2 regions of the Lachnospira eligens ATCC 27750 genome follow, and region 2 is predicted to be linked to the other one. Evidence: predicted binding sites of a transcription regulator. Region 2 holds the regulator's gene; the other holds the start of a gene.
The links. Region 2 encodes HrcA, which represses chaperone genes, less so after heat shock. Its sites were predicted from a motif close to TGTTAGCACTCNNNNNNNNNGAGTGCTAACA; they were not measured.
Positions count from the first base shown of each region.

Region 1 (8,365 bases), 880 kb from region 2:
GAGATATTCCATGCCATACAGGGAGGTTGCCGGGCTGTTGACTGATATAGGTACGGAAGAGCTTGGCCATCTTGAAATGGTCAGTACAATGGTTCATCAGCTTACAAGAAATCTTACAATGGAACAGATAAAAGGAACTCCGTTTGAGGCATATTATGTTGATCATACAGTTGGAGTATGGCCGCAGGCTGCAGGAGGTGTACCTTTCTGCGCACTTGAATTCCAGTCAAAGGGGGATGCAATAACTGATATTGTAGAGGATATGGCAGCCGAGCAGAAAGCAAGGAGTACTTATGATAATCTGTTAAGACTCTGCCGTGATGATCCGGATGTGTATGAACCGCTGAAGTTCCTAAGAGAAAGAGAGGTTGTGCATTTCCAGAGATTCGGAGAAGCTATGTCGATTATACAGAGCAAGCTGGATTCTAAGAATTTCTATGCATATAACCCGGAATTTAAAAAATAATAAATAGAATGATATTAATAAAATATTATGATAGAATACATTTATAAAAGACTGATTAAAGGAGTACCTATGAAAGAGAAGATATATACTATACCTGTTAATGATGCATTTTCATCAGACTGTGAATGTCCGATTTGTTCAATGTATAAAGCATTGGAGGATGATGCGGTAAGCTATACAATGGGCCCTAGTTATATGGAAGATGATATAAGGGCTGTGACCGATAAAAAGGGTTTCTGCCAGAAGCATTTAAAGAAAGTGTATGACTGTGAGAACAGACTTGGCTTTGCCCTTGTCATGAAGACACATCTTGACAGAGTGATTAATGATATTGAGGGTCTGCAGGATGGAAAAGTGGCAGGAAAGTCTATGTTTAAGAAAGCTGATAAACCTTCCGTGACAGCATATACTGAACAGCTTGAAGGCACATGTTTTGTATGTGAAAGGATTGATAACACATTTCAGAGATATCTGGATACTATATTTCATATGTATAAGCATGATAGTGATTTCAGGGAGAAGTATAAAACATGCAAGGGATTCTGTACGAAGCATTATGGCATATTGCTTGAGCAGGCAGCTAATTCTTTAAAGGGGGATATGTTAGATGAATTTATTAAGATAACTAACAGTCTCTATATTGAGAATATGAAGCGGGTAAGAGATGATGTGGAATGGTTTATTAATAAATTTGACCACAAATATATTGATGAGCCATGGAAGAATGCGAAAGATTCACTGGTAAGAGCTATGATAAAGGATGGTTCATATATAGCAGATGAACCGGGGAAAAAGAATAACAGATAACAAATGGTCACTTGTTTATAAAGCCTGATAAAGGCATATATAACAAGTGACCTGTTTTTAGAATGTGAAAGTAACTGTATATAATGTGTAATTGGTTCTGTTAGTGGTTTTGTAGGCATAGGATAACTGGATTCCAGCATTAGATACTGCTGATTTGATATCAAGGTCAGCTGTTGTTGTAAATTCTATATGTCTGGTCCGGTTTCTTATGCAACGCAATATGTAATTATCGAATTCGTTCTGTGTATTAATGACCTGAAGCTTTGACTGAACAGGATATGTGTATATGTATCCGTTAGCAGGGTTGGCTGCATTTACAGCGGAATTCCATGTGTGGTCAATTGCCATATCGGCATCTGTTATATTAAAATATCCGTGGTCGATATACTCTGATGTTGAACCAACAGGGTCATCCCATGTGACATCAACCTGATACCAGTCGTTCCCAAGTTTAACTACATTCCAGATATGCTGCTGGCTGCCCGCTGTACCTGATAATGTGTAATTCTCAATACCGAGCATATCCATAAAAGTCTTGAAACTTTCTGTGTATCCGCTACATACAGCCTCACCGTTAATAAGAGCGTCATAAGCATTAAAGGTTGAACCGCCATTATCAATATATGTTATATGTGATACAAGATAATCATGTATTGCAAGTTCATTTTCATAATCGCTTTTATGTGGTGAAGTAACTTCTGAAAGGATTTCAATATATTTGTTATAAAGTTCAAGCTGGCGTTCGTTAAGCTGGGATGTATTGTCTGAATTATATGCTTTCATTATTGCATAATTATCCCAGCAGTCATAAGTTATCACCATATTGTAACCATCTTTAATTCTGCGGTATTCACACTTTATCTGTTCTATGCCGCTAATTCTTGTCAGCCACTCATTGGCATCAATAAGCTTGTCATCGGCAACAAAAATATCACATTCATTATTGTTATTTTCCATGGATTGTATTATAAACTGAATTATATCTTCGGTTGTAGCTGCTTTATTATCAAATGGTATATATGAAATTTCTGAAGAAGTATCAGAGGTATTGTTATTGGTAAAAGGTATACTGCATCCGTAAAGAGATGCTGTTAATATTGCTCCGGCTAAAAGAGACGCCCAATATTTTCTGAATTTCATGTGTTGTCTCCTATTGATTAAATTATATATAATTGTATAACGGGGTTGTTATAAATGTAAAGCAAAATGATAAGAAATATGGAGGATAATTATGGCAGATTATAAATTAAAAAATGTATGTGATTTCGATCTGGCACAGACATTGGAATGTGGACAGTGTTTTCATTTTGTAAAGCTCGATGAAGAGGATTATGTACTGACGGCAAAGGGGTATGTATTACATGTTTCACAGGAGGCTGATACCGTTACATTTTATGATACAGACAAAGATGAATATGTAAATGTATGGAAAGATTATTTCGATATGGACAGGGATTATTCAGCAATTAAGAAAAAGCTGCTGGAAAAAGATGATAAGTTAAAGGATGCAATTGAAAGCATGTGGGGAGTGAGGATTCTTAATCAGGATTTTTTTGAAACACTTATATCATTCATTATATCGCAGAATAAGCAGATACCTCATATTAAGAAGATAGTAGCTGATATATCTGCAAAGTTTGGTACATATAAGGGAACATATGGTGGAGCGGATATGTATACATTTCCAACACTTGAACAGCTTGCCAATGCAAGTGAAGAGGACTTTAAAGAGTTAAAGACAGGATTCCGTGCGCCATATATTATGGATGCAATAAGAAGGAATATGGCAGGCCAGTTTGATATAAATGAACTTAAGAGCATGGATTATGATTCGTGCATTAAGGAACTTATGACAATAAAAGGTGTTGGAGAGAAGGTTGCCAACTGCGTAAGCCTTTTCGGACTTGGAAAGAAAGAAGCATTTCCTGTTGATGTGTGGATTAAAAGAATTATGGAGACAATGTATTTTGACGGTGTGGACACTCCAAAGGATAAGATTGCTGCTTTTGCAAAGGAACAGTTTGGGGAACTGGGGGGATTTGCACAGCAGTATCTGTTTTATTATGGAAAATCAATAAAAATGGGTGTTAAATAATAATTATTAATAAAATCTAAAAAATATAATATATTTGAATTAGCTGTTGACAAATAAAAGCATGAAGTGTTACATTATGTGCAGTGGTTAGCACTCGAAAAGAATGAGTGCTAACAGAAATATGAATGCTGCCATGAAGGGTTCACTCTTATGTGGAGACAGCGGAATGGAGGAATATATAATGAAATTAGTACCATTAGGAGACAGAGTTGTTATTAAAGCATTAGTTGCAGAGGAGACTACTAAATCAGGAATCGTACTTCCTGGACAGGCTAAGGAAAAGCCACAGCAGGCAGAAGTTATTGCTGTAGGTCCTGGCGGAGTTGTTGATGGTAAGGAAGTTGTTATGCAGGTTAAGCCTGGTGATAAGGTTATCTATTCTAAGTATTCTGGAACAGAGGTTAAACTTGATGAAGATGAGAATCTCATCATTGTAAAGCAGTCTGATATTCTTGCTATCATTGAATAATTGACAATGTCAGTTGCAGATGAGGGCGGTATGAACATATAAGAAGTATATTTATTTAGGAGGCTATTATTATGGCAAAGGAAATCAAGTACGGAATTGAAGCTAGAAAGGCTTTAGAGGAAGGTGTTAATAAGTTAGCTAATACAGTAAGAGTAACTATCGGACCTAAGGGTCGTAATGTTGTTCTTGATAAGTCATATGGTGCACCACTTATCACTAACGATGGTGTTACTATTGCTAAGGATATTGAACTTGAAGATGCATTCGAGAATATGGGTGCACAGCTTGTTAAGGAAGTAGCAGCCAAGACTAATGATGTTGCAGGTGATGGTACAACAACAGCTACTGTTCTTGCACAGGCTATGATTAATGAAGGTATGAAGAACCTTGCAGCAGGTGCTAACCCAATCGTATTAAGAAAGGGAATGAAGAAGGCTACTGATTGTGCTGTTGAAGCTATTGCAGGTATGAGCGAGAAGGTAACAGGCAAGGATCAGATTGCCAAGGTTGCAGCTATTTCAGCAGGTGATGAGGAAGTTGGACAGATGGTAGCTGATGCTATGGAGAAGGTTTCTAACGATGGCGTTATCACAATCGAGGAATCTAAGACAATGAAGACAGAGCTTGACCTTGTAGAAGGTATGCAGTTCGATAGAGGATACATTTCAGCATATATGGCTACAGATATGGATAAGATGGAAGCAGTTCTTGATAATCCATATATCCTTATTACAGATAAGAAGATTTCTAATATTCAGGAAATTTTACCAGTTCTTGAGCAGATTGTTCAGAGTGGTGCCAAGCTTCTTATTATTGCAGAAGATGTTGAGGGCGAGGCTCTTACAACACTTATCGTTAATAAGTTAAGAGGAACATTCAATGTTGTAGCTGTCAAGGCTCCTGGATATGGTGACAGACGTAAGGAAATGCTTAAGGATATCGCAATTCTTACAGGTGGTCAGGTTATTTCTGAGGAACTTGGACTTGAGCTTAAGGATACAACAATGGATATGCTTGGTAGAGCTAAGTCTGTTAAGGTTCAGAAAGAGAACACAGTTATCGTTGATGGCGAAGGTGCTAAGGAAGATATTGATGCAAGAGTTGCACAGATTAAGGCACAGCTTGAGGAGACAACTTCTGAATTTGATAAAGAGAAGTTACAGGAAAGACTTGCAAAGCTTGCAGGTGGTGTAGCTGTTATCAGAGTTGGTGCTGCAACAGAGACAGAGATGAAGGAAGCTAAGCTTCGTATGGAAGATGCTCTTAATGCAACAAGAGCTGCTGTTGAAGAAGGTGTAGTATCAGGTGGTGGTTCTGCTTATATCCATGCTTCTAAGAAGGTTGCAGAGCTTGTTAAGACACTCAGTGGGGATGAGAAGATTGGTGCCCAGATTATCTTAAAAGCACTTGAAGCTCCATTATTCCACATTGCATACAATGCTGGTCTTGAAGGCGCTGTTATCATCAATAAGGTAAGAGAGTCAGAAGTTGGTACAGGATTTGATGCATACAAGGAAGAGTATGTCAACATGATTGACGCTGGTATCCTTGACCCGGCTAAGGTTACAAGAAGTGCATTACAGAATGCTACAAGCGTTGCTTCAACACTTCTTACAACAGAGTCAGTTGTTGCTAATATTAAGGAAGACGCTCCAGCAATGCCAGCAGGCGGTGCAGGCATGGGCGGAATGATGTAATTCCACAATATAACTAAAACATAGAGCCCGGTGGGTAAATTCCCGCCGGGCATATTGCTTTAAAGAAAGGTTATTGAATTATGATAGAAGGAACAGTAGAGCAGATTGTTAAAGTTACCGCTCCTAAGATTTCAATTTTTTACAGAATAATACTTGTGATTGCATGTCTGCTAGCAGCGACAACAATTGTGCAGACAGGCTGGTTAGGTGTTATTGTACTGGTTATATTTATATTTTTCACGGTGTTTGTATTCGAGTATTATAATGCTGAATATGAATATTCATATGTTGATGGAAGCCTGACTATAGATAAAATTATGGCTAAATCAGTAAGAAAGAATGTCGGCAGTTTTGACCTTACAAGAGCAGTTCTTGTGGCTAAGGTAAATAGTCAGGAAGCTTTAGGCAAAGCCAGACAGCAGTTAAGAACATATAATTGTTCGTCAGGAGTAGATGACCCTGAAGATATTGTAATATACACATATGACAATGACAGTAACGAGATGATAAGACTGTTTATGCTTCCGGATGATTCAATGAAAGAAGCAATTGTAAGTGCTGTTGGTAACGGAGTTGCACATTTATAAAAAATGTTTGACTTTTAGCGGCAGTTTTGTTATATTCTCTTGTAACATATTTATAAACTGACTAAGCTGTCAGATACTTGTAGAAACATCCGGATTAATTTATTTATTCGGATTTTTTCTATATATTAAAACACAACAGAAAGCGAGGATTTTAGCAAAATGGGTAAAATTATTGGTGAAGGCATTACATTTGACGACGTACTTTTAGTTCCACAGTATTCAGAAGTAACACCTAATATGATTGACCTCTCAACACAGCTCACTAAGAATATTAAACTTAACATTCCTTTAATGAGTGCAGGTATGGACACAGTTACAGAACACAGAATGGCAATCGCAATGGCTAGACAGGGCGGTATTGGTATTATTCATAAGAATATGTCAGTAGAAGCTCAGGCAGAAGAAGTAGACAAGGTTAAGCGTTCAGAGAATGGTGTTATCACAGACCCATTTTTCTTACATCCAGATAATACATTACAGGAAGCTAATGACCTTATGGGCAAGTTCAGAATTTCCGGAGTACCTATCACAGATGATAATGGCAAGCTTGTCGGTATCATTACTAACAGAGACCTTAAGTTTGAGGAGCATTTTGAAAGACCAATCAAGGAGTGCATGACAAGCGAGAATCTTATCACTGCTCCTGTTGGAACAACTCTTGAAGAAGCCAAGAAGATATTAGGAAAGGCAAGAAAAGAGAAGCTGCCTATCGTTGATGACGATTATAAGTTAAGAGGACTTATCACAATCAAGGATATTGAGAAGAGCGTTAAGTATCCATCTTCAGCACATGATTCACAGGGCAGACTTCTTGCAGGTGCTGCTGTTGGTATTACAGCTAATGTTATGGAAAGAGTACAGGCTCTTGTTAATGCAAATGTTGACTGTATCGTTATTGATTCAGCTCACGGACATTCTAAGAATATTATTACAACTCTTAAGGAGATTAAGTCAGCATTCCCTGATCTTCAGGTTATTGCCGGTAATATTGCAACAGGTGCAGCTGCCAAGGCTCTTTGTGAGGCTGGTGTAGATGCTGTTAAGGTTGGTATCGGACCTGGTTCTATCTGTACAACAAGAGTTGTTGCAGGTATTGGTGTACCACAGGTTACAGCCGTTATGGACGCTTATGCAGAGGCTAAGAAGTATGGTATTCCTGTAATTGCTGATGGTGGTATCAAGTATTCAGGAGATATCGTTAAGGCTATCGCAGCAGGTGGTAATGTCTGCATGTTAGGAAGCCTTCTTGCAGGTTGTGATGAGGCTCCTGGTACATTCGAGTTATTCCAGGGAAGAAAGTACAAGGTATACAGAGGAATGGGGTCTATCGCTGCCATGGAAAACGGAAGCAAGGACAGATATTTCCAGACTGGTGCAAAGAAGCTTGTTCCAGAGGGTGTTGAAGGACGTGTTGCTTATAAGGGACTTGTTGAAGATACTATCTTCCAGCTTATGGGTGGACTTCGTTCAGGTATGGGATATTGTGGAGCACCTACAATTCCAGTACTTCAGGAAACAGCTCAGTTTATTAAGATGTCTTCAGCAGCTTTAAGAGAGAGTCATCCACATGATATTCATATCACAAAGGAAGCTCCTAACTATTCAGTTGAGGATAAGTAATTAATCAGGAATGAAATTTACATCCGGGCAGCAATAACTGTCCGGGTGTTTTTTTTCAGAAGCACAATGTAAATTCTTCTCAAATTATTGATATTGATTAACTATATGATGTATAATGAACTAAGTATTAATATATTAATGCGTATTAACAGGGTATATTTGGGGCGCTAATTAACGAGAAGGAGAAAATCATATGAAGGACAGAATACTCGGCAAATATATCGCAAAGAACCATACCGGCAATGTATTCACTGATAATGAATTGCAGGTAATCAGACAAGGCAACACAGATAAGATGGTAGAGACATTTTTACATATGGGTAATGATTATTATAATACCCAGATGCAATGTACTATTAATAGTCTTGGAATGTTTATGGATGGCGATATAGAACTTGACCATATTGATTTCGAAAGAACTTACAGGGGTGAGTTTATAGGATGCCAGATTATGGATGGAGATATTGACGTGTTTCTTGGTATAGCGGGGAATGATAAGGAACTTTTAAAGGTTGCATCTACATTTGCACAGGAAGATATTAAAGAGTTTGATGCAGATGCATATGATGCATTATGTGAATTTATTAATGTTATTAATGGTGCATATGCAACTAAGCTCGGTGA
Region 1 covers NC_012778.1:521,593-529,957, forward strand. The annotation lists gene EUBELI_RS02485 (manganese catalase family protein) at 1-466, shown strand, start outside; gene EUBELI_RS02490 (DUF6062 family protein) at 536-1,273, shown strand; gene EUBELI_RS02495 (transglutaminase domain-containing protein) at 1,331-2,413, opposite strand; gene EUBELI_RS02500 (DNA-3-methyladenine glycosylase family protein) at 2,505-3,368, shown strand; gene EUBELI_RS02505 (co-chaperone GroES) at 3,550-3,837, shown strand; gene groL (chaperonin GroEL) at 3,909-5,534, shown strand; gene EUBELI_RS13535 (DUF6106 family protein) at 5,615-6,121, shown strand; gene guaB (IMP dehydrogenase) at 6,281-7,741, shown strand; gene EUBELI_RS02525 (chemotaxis protein CheX) at 7,935-8,365, shown strand, end outside.
Region 1: the regulator HrcA is predicted to act here: its motif matches at 3,454-3,484, upstream of EUBELI_RS02505 (co-chaperone GroES).

Region 2 (8,365 bases):
GGTCACCACCTGATTCATTCTTGTATTCAGAATCAGGGAAGAGTGATACAAATGTATATCTTGAAAGTACATCATCTGCTGAAGAATACACACCCTTCATCTCATTAAATACAACTCCGTTATAAGCAAGCTCTCCATCTACATCTTCAAGTTCATAATGCCAGCCTTCCTGCTTGAATATCTCCTCATGCTCATACATTGCAGGATAGAATACCGCATCCATATAGACATCCATAATATTCTTAAAATCCGCCATATTGCAGCTTGCAACAGGATATACTGTCTTATCCGGATAAGTCATTGCATTAAGAAATGTGTTAAGAGAACCCTTGCATAGTTCTACAAATGGGTCTTTAACCGGATATTTTCTTGAGCCACACAAGGTAGAATGTTCAATTATATGCTGCATTCCTGTGTCATTATCCGGTGGTGTCTTAAAACCTATAGAAAATACCTTGTTATCATCATCATTAGAAATAATTGCAACTCTCGCACCTGATTTCTTATGCTTTAATAAAAGTCCTACAGAATTAAGGTCATTAAGCTTTTCAATATTAACAAGCTCATATGCACCGTAATCTTTATTAAGTTTGTTATATCTTGTCTCTAAATTCATATTACTGCTTTAATCTCCAATCTTTACAATAAGGAATTATACATATAAATATAATACCCCACAATGTAGGATTTTACCACATTGTGGGGTGAGTGTAAACTTACATTACATATGTAAGCTATAGTATTTATTTGCCGAAAAGACCTTTCTTCTTACCGTGTCTTTCATTGCCTGTAAGCGCCTTTTCATATGCCATAAGTGCGTCCTTCTGCTCCTGATTAAGCTTTGTAGGAATATCAACTATTAAAGTGATATAATGATCGCCTCTCTGTGCTGCATTTCTTACACTTGGCATACCTTTGCCTTTAAGTCTTACTCTTGTACCTGATGCTGTTCCCGGCTTAACTTCGTACAATACTTCTCCATCAACAGTCTTAACCTTGATTTCACCGCCAAGTACCGCTGTTGGATAGCTTATTACAACATTAGAGAATATATTGTATCCGTCTCTTTCAAATTCTGTGCTTGCTGAGATAATAACAGCAACTAAGAGGTCACCTCTTGGTCCGCCATTAACTCCCGGCTCACCTTTGCCCTGTATACGTACGCACTGACCATTATCGATACCTGCTGGGATATTGACTTCGATAGTCTTCTTGCTGCTTATATAGCCTGTTCCGTAACAATCCGGACACTTCTCCTTAATTATCTTACCAGTTCCATGACAGTCAGGACATGGCTGCTGGCTTCTTACCATTCCAAGGAATGACTGCTGTGTGAAAGTCACCTGTCCACGACCACCACATTTGCTACAGGTCTCTGGTGATGTACCAGGCTTAGCTCCTGTACCGTGACAGCTTGAGCACTCATCCTTTAATGTAACATCTATCTTCTTGGTTGTTCCCCTTACTGACTCGTCAAATGTAATTCTTACATTAACTCTTACATCAGCACCTCTTCTTGGTCCATTGCTGTTTCGTCTGCTTCCGCCGCCTCCGAACATACCGCCAAAGAGATCTCCGAAAATATCTCCCATGTCACCAAAATCGAAATCGAAGCCACCTGCTCCAGCTCCACCTGCTCCGCCTTCAAATGCGGCATGGCCAAACTGGTCATACTGTCTTCTCTTTTCAGCATCGCTTAACACCGCATAAGCTTCAGAAGCCTCTTTGAATTTTATTTCAGCTTCTTTATCCCCTGGATTCATATCAGGATGATATTTCTTTGCAAGTTGTCTGTATGCTTTCTTAATAGCAGCGTCATCGGCATCCTTAGGCACGCCAAGGACTTCATAATAATCTCTCTTATCTGCCATGATTGCTTCCTCTTTCTTATTTAATCAACAGAAACTGCACGGAGTTTACACCCCATGCAGTCCTTATTCCAGTCAGTTATTGCTGACAATTAAACCTCTTTGTAATCTCCGTCAACTACATCATCACCGTATGGAGCTGAACCATTAGAAGCACCAGCACCCATATCAGGACCTGCACCTGCTCCCATGTCTGGGCCTGCACCACCAGCAGCCTGCTGTGACTCATATAACTTAGCGAAAAGCTTCTGAGCACTTTCCATAAGTTTTTCCTTGGCAGCCTTGATTTCATCAACCTGTGCATCTGTCATGTTTTCTGGGTCAGAACCATCAACAAGTGCCTTTAATGCGTTAAGGTCAGTCTCAACTGCAGCCTTGTCAGAAGCATCAAGCTTGTCGCCTGCCTCATCCATAGCCTTCTGTGTCTGGAATACCATTGAATCAGCTTCGTTACGTGCATCAATAGCATCCTTACGCTTCTTATCCTGAGCCTCGAACTCAGCAGCTTCCTTAACTGCCTTATCGATATCTTCATCAGACATGTTAGAACCAGCAGTAATTGTGATGTGCTGTTCCTTACCTGTTCCAAGGTCCTTAGCAGATACATTTACAATACCATTGGCATCGATATCAAATGTAACTTCAATCTGTGGAACACCTCTTCTTGCTGGAGGGATACCATCAAGTCTGAACTGTCCAAGTGACTTGTTATCTCTGGCAAACTGTCTTTCACCCTGTACAACGTTGATATCAACGGCTGTCTGGTTATCAGCAGCTGTAGAGAAAATCTGACTCTTCTTTGTAGGAATAGTTGTATTTCTCTCAATAAGTCTTGTAGCAATACCACCCATTGTCTCGATTGAAAGTGAAAGTGGTGTTACATCAAGAAGAAGGATATCACCAGCACCTGCATCACCAGCTAACTTACCACCCTGGATAGAAGCACCGATAGCTACGCACTCATCTGGGTTAAGAGTCTTGCTTGGCTCATGTCCTGTTAATGACTTAACCTTATCCTGTACAGCAGGGATTCTTGTAGAACCACCAACTAATAATACCTTTGAAAGCTCTGAAGCTGTAAGACCTGCATCTGAAAGTGCATTCTTAACTGGCTCTGCAGTCTTTTCTACAAGGTCATGTGTTAATTCATCGAATTTAGCTCTTGTAAGAGTCATCTCAAAGTGCTTTGGTCCTTCAGCTGTAGCTGTGATGTAAGGAAGATTGATTTCTGTCTGAGTTGTGCTTGAAAGTTCCTTCTTAGCCTTCTCAGCTGCTTCCTTAAGTCTCTGAAGAGCCATTGTATCCTTAGAAAGGTCAACGCCTTCCTTAGCCTTGAAATCATTTAACATATACTGTGTAACAGCATTATCGAAATCATCACCACCAAGCTTGTTATTACCAGCTGTAGCAAGAACTTCAATTACACCATCACCGATTTCGATAATAGACACATCGAATGTACCACCACCTAAATCGTAAACCATAATCTTCTGCTCATGCTCATTATCAAGACCATAAGCTAAAGCAGCTGCTGTAGGCTCGTTGATAATACGCTTTACATCAAGACCTGCAATCTTACCAGCATCCTTAGTAGCCTGACGCTGTGCATCGTTGAAGTAAGCAGGAACTGTTATAACTGCCTCTGTAACCTTCTCACCAAGATAATTCTCTGCATCTGACTTTAACTTCTGTAAAATCATAGCTGAGATTTCCTGTGGAGTATATTTCTTTCCATCAATCTCAACCTTGTAATCTGTACCCATATGTCTCTTGATAGAAGAGATTGTCTTATCAGCATTAGTAACTGCCTGACGCTTTGCAGGATCACCTACAAGTCTCTCTCCTGTCTTTGAAAATGCAACTACTGAAGGAGTAGTTCTTAAACCTTCTGCGTTAGCGATAACAACTGGCTTACCACCTTCCATTACAGCTACGCAAGAATTAGTTGTACCTAAATCAATACCAATAATCTTTCCCATGATAAAATGTCCTTTCTATAATTAAATTGATTAATACCTTGTGTTACATATGCTTTCTGGCTTATCGCTAGTTAGCAACCTTGACCATGCTGTGTCTTATAACCTGGTCTCTGTATGTGTAGCCCTTCTCAAACTCTTCAACTACGATGTTCTCTCCAACTGAATCATCCTCGACATGCATTACTGCATTGTGGAAATCTGGATTGAACTCACCGCCTAAAGCTTCAATAGGCTTAACATCTGCATCCTCAAGCATCTTTAAAAGCTGCTTGTGAACCATATCCATTCCCTTAGCGAATGGAGTTTCAAGTTCCTCATCTGTCACACTCTTAAATCCTCTGTCGAAATTATCAACAATAGGTAAAAGCTTCTTAATGATATCTGAGGCTCCCATCTCGAACATAGTAGATTTCTCTTTCTCTGTTCTCTTTCTGAAATTATCAAACTCAGCCATCTGCCTCTTTACTCTGTCCTGAAGTTCTTCTATAACTGCATCCTTAGGATCTTTCTTCTTAGAGCTCTCAGTGCTCTCATCCTGTGCCTCGGCCTTGTCTGATTCATCAGCTTCACATGTATTCTGACTTTCATCAGCCTTACATTCTGATTCGCAGTTGCAGGCTTCTTCTTTCTTAGCATCAGTCTCCTGATTCTTTACTTCATCCTGAACTGTCTCTTCTGATTTCTTTTTCTTTACATCCTTTGACACTTCAATACCAACCTTTCCTAAGTTTTCTTAAATACATCATCCAAATGCGTCTGCATCTCTTTTAAGGTATCAACAACCTTTTCATAATCCATACGCTTCGGTCCAATAATACCAATTGTTCCCTTCATTCCATCCTGCAATTCATATGTGGCTGTTACCACACTACAGTCCTTCATGGACTCAACCGGTGTTTCATTTCCTATATATACCTGAATGCCGTGGTTATCATCTTCAGTCTTATCTGAATCATCCTTGTCATTAACAAGTCCAGACAAGCCCTGTTTTTCCTCCAAGGCATATATAAGCTCACTTGCTTTCCCGGAATCACTAAGCTCCGGATACTTGAATATGTTAGTTGCGCCGCTTGTGTATATCTTCAGGTCGTCAGCCTTACTTATAGTCTCAACAATCGCGTCTAACACTTCTTTAACAATACCCATATGCTCACCTGCCTGGCTCTCCATCTTGGATATAAGTCCCAGATGCATTTCCTGCAATGTAAGACCTGTGAGTGTTGTATTAAGAAGAAGATTAAGCTTCAGAAGATTCTCTGGTGAAATATCCTCGCTGATAGTTATAACCTTGTTCCTTATAAGATTACCTTCCATAACAATAACAGCAAGAAGCTTATTCGGTTCAAGCTGTGAAAGCTGAACAAATCTTAACTTATTACCAGTTACCTTAGGAGTTGTTATCATCGTGGCATAATTAGTATTATTCGCCAGAACCTTTGCTACATTCTGAAGAAGCTCCTCTACTCTGTCTACCTTCTCTGATAAGGCATCCTTCATAGAATCAAGTTCTTTCTCTTTATCACCAACCTGCTGTTCTCTTAAGGATATCTCTTCCTCTTTCTGGGCCATTAAATCGTCAACATATAATCTGTAACCCTTATCAGTTGGAATTCTTCCAGCAGAGGTATGTGGCTGTACAATGTAGCCAAGCTCTTCTAAGTCTGCCATCTCATTCCTTATAGTTGCTGAACTTAGCTGTAAGTCAGTCAGCTTGGAAATCGTTCTTGAGCCAACCGGTTCTCCGGTATCAAGATAATTCTGAATAACAGCTTTAAGTATCTTAACCTTACGGTCATCCAGTCGTCCATCCGTCTCCATGGCATCCTCTCCTTTCATCTTGTTAGCACTCATCAGATTGGAGTGCTAATATCGATACATTTAAGATATCACTACCCTTTCGTGATGTCAACAATAATATTTCTTTTTTCTATAAATAATTTATAAATTTATTGAACAGAATCTTAACATACTATATAATTCAGCTATAAATATCATTATTATATATAGAGATATTTACCAAGGAGTTATAATGAAAAAACACAGTTCAAAAAAAACATTTTTAAAGATTCTGCTTATACTTTCTCTTATCGCTGCATCTGTTACAATATCATCATTCCTTATCAATATGAAAAATTCTTCTCCTGATAATGTAAGTATTAACATAACACCAGTTGGGACTATTTCATCGGATGATTTATCGCGTGGAGAAGTTAATAATTCTGACAGTTCACAGGATAATAATAAAAATAATAATCCAGAGGATTCTTATAAAGATTTTCACAATACAATTCATTCTGAAAATGAACTGAAAGAACTACTGACATCTGGAAGAAAAGCGTATATAGATAATTTTCCGTGTCTGAATCAGTTACCGGAGCTTCCTACCGGCTGTGAAGTCACATCTCTCACTATGGTTCTTAACTATCTTGGATATGATGCTGATAAGACAGACCTGGCTGCTAATTATTTAAAAAAAGAAGACTACCCTGCTGCCAATCCTAACACAGCTTTTGTAGGAACACCTTTTGATAAATCATCATACGGCTGCTATGCTCCAGTTATTACAGATTGTGCTAATCTGTATGGTGCCCATGCCATTAATATATCTGGAGCCTCAATCGACCAGCTCTGCCAGTATGTTGAAAATGGACAGCCTGTTATTGTGTGGGCAGCTATGAATATGAATTCTATTGATTATGGTTCTTCTGTATGGATTGCTAAGGATGGTCAGCTTGTTATCTGGCCCGGTATGGAACACTGCCTGGTTATGATTGGATTTGATGCATCAGCAGATGAAGTATACACGGCTGATCCTCTGTTAGGAGAAATAAAAACATATAAATTTTCTGTATTTTATCAAAGATGGCTTGAACTTGGCTGTCAGGGAGTAATTGTTGACAGATAAATAAAAAAACTCCGGACCATCATCACACGGTCCGGAGATTTTTATTTTCTTATAATATTAGATTCCAAGAATCTTCTTAACTTCATCACACATCTTATCAGAATCACATACAGTATCATGAAGAACTGGTGCTGTTCTGATTTCTTCAATTGCGTTAGGAACTTTGACATTGCTTATCTTGCTAAGCTCATCTACAAGTTCGAAGTCTCCCATTGAATCATACTTAGAATCAATAGCATTCATAACACTTCTTGTAAACTTATATGGGCTTGCTGTTGAAGCAATAACTGTTTTAGTTGTATCGCCAGTTTCCTTTCTGTACTTATCATATACAGTTGCAGCAACTGATGTATGTGTATCGATTACATATCCGCAATCTTCATATATCTTCTTGATTGTAGCAGCGTCCTCTGCCTCTGTAGCATAATTGCCATAGAAGTCAGCTAACTGTGCTTTCATATCATCTGTAATCTTGTATTTTCCTTCTGACTTTAATGATGCCATAAGCTCTGCATTCTTAGCTGCATTATTGCCGGCAATTCTGTATATAAGTCTCTCAAGGTTGCTTGAAATAAGAATATCCATAGATGGTGAAGTTGTAAGAACGAATTCTCTGTTTCTGTCGTACTCACCTGTTGTAAAGAAATCATATAATACCTTATTCTCATTAGATGCGCAGATAAACTTATTAATAGGAAGTCCCATGTTCTTAGCATAAAATGCAGCTAAGATATTACCAAAGTTACCTGTAGGAACAACTACATTTATCTTCTCGCCATCCTTAATCTCTCCATTAGCTAATAACTTGGCATATGCATATACATAGTAGACAATCTGAGGAACAAGTCTTCCGATATTGATTGAATTAGCTGATGAGAACTGGAATCCGGCATCATTCATAACCTTCTCTAATTCCTTATCAGAGAAAATATTCTTAACACCTGTCTGCGCATCATCAAAGTTACCCTTGATCCCGATTACATATGTATTGTCACCCTTCTGTGTAACCATCTGCTTCTCCTGAATTGGGCTTACACCATTCTTAGGATAGAATACGATAATCTTAGTTCCAGGAACATTAGCAAATCCAGCTAAAGCTGCCTTTCCTGTATCTCCTGATGTAGCTGTAAGAATGACAATTTCATTCTTAACATTGTTCTTCTTTGCAGAAGTTGTAAGAAGATGTGGAAGTATAGAAAGTGCCATATCCTTGAAAGCTATTGTAGCTCCATGGAAAAGTTCAAGGAAATATTCATTCTCAACTTTAACAAGTGGAGTCATCTCCTCTGTATCAAACTTAGAATCATAAGCTCTGTCTATACAGCTCTTAAGTTCTTCCTCTGTGAAATCATCAAGCATAAGCTTCATAACTTCATAAGCAACTTCCTTATAATTCATCTTAGACAACTCTTCTAAGCTTTTATCTAATGATGGAATACTCTCTGGTACAAAAAGTCCTCCGTCTGCTGCCAGCCCCTTTAATATAGCCTGCGATGCAGTAACCTTAACACTGTCGTCTCTAGTACTTCTGTAGAACATGCTCATCTTTAATACACCTCATAATTAATATAGTGTGCCTGCGAAAACGTCGTAGGCTTTTGATATTATACAAC
Region 2 covers NC_012778.1:1,396,718-1,405,082, forward strand. The annotation lists gene EUBELI_RS06575 (insulinase family protein) at 1-616, opposite strand, end outside; gene dnaJ (molecular chaperone DnaJ) at 744-1,871, opposite strand; gene dnaK (molecular chaperone DnaK) at 1,961-3,847, opposite strand; gene grpE (nucleotide exchange factor GrpE) at 3,915-4,553, opposite strand; gene hrcA (heat-inducible transcriptional repressor HrcA) at 4,571-5,665, opposite strand; gene EUBELI_RS06600 (C39 family peptidase) at 5,877-6,752, shown strand; gene thrC (threonine synthase) at 6,810-8,297, opposite strand.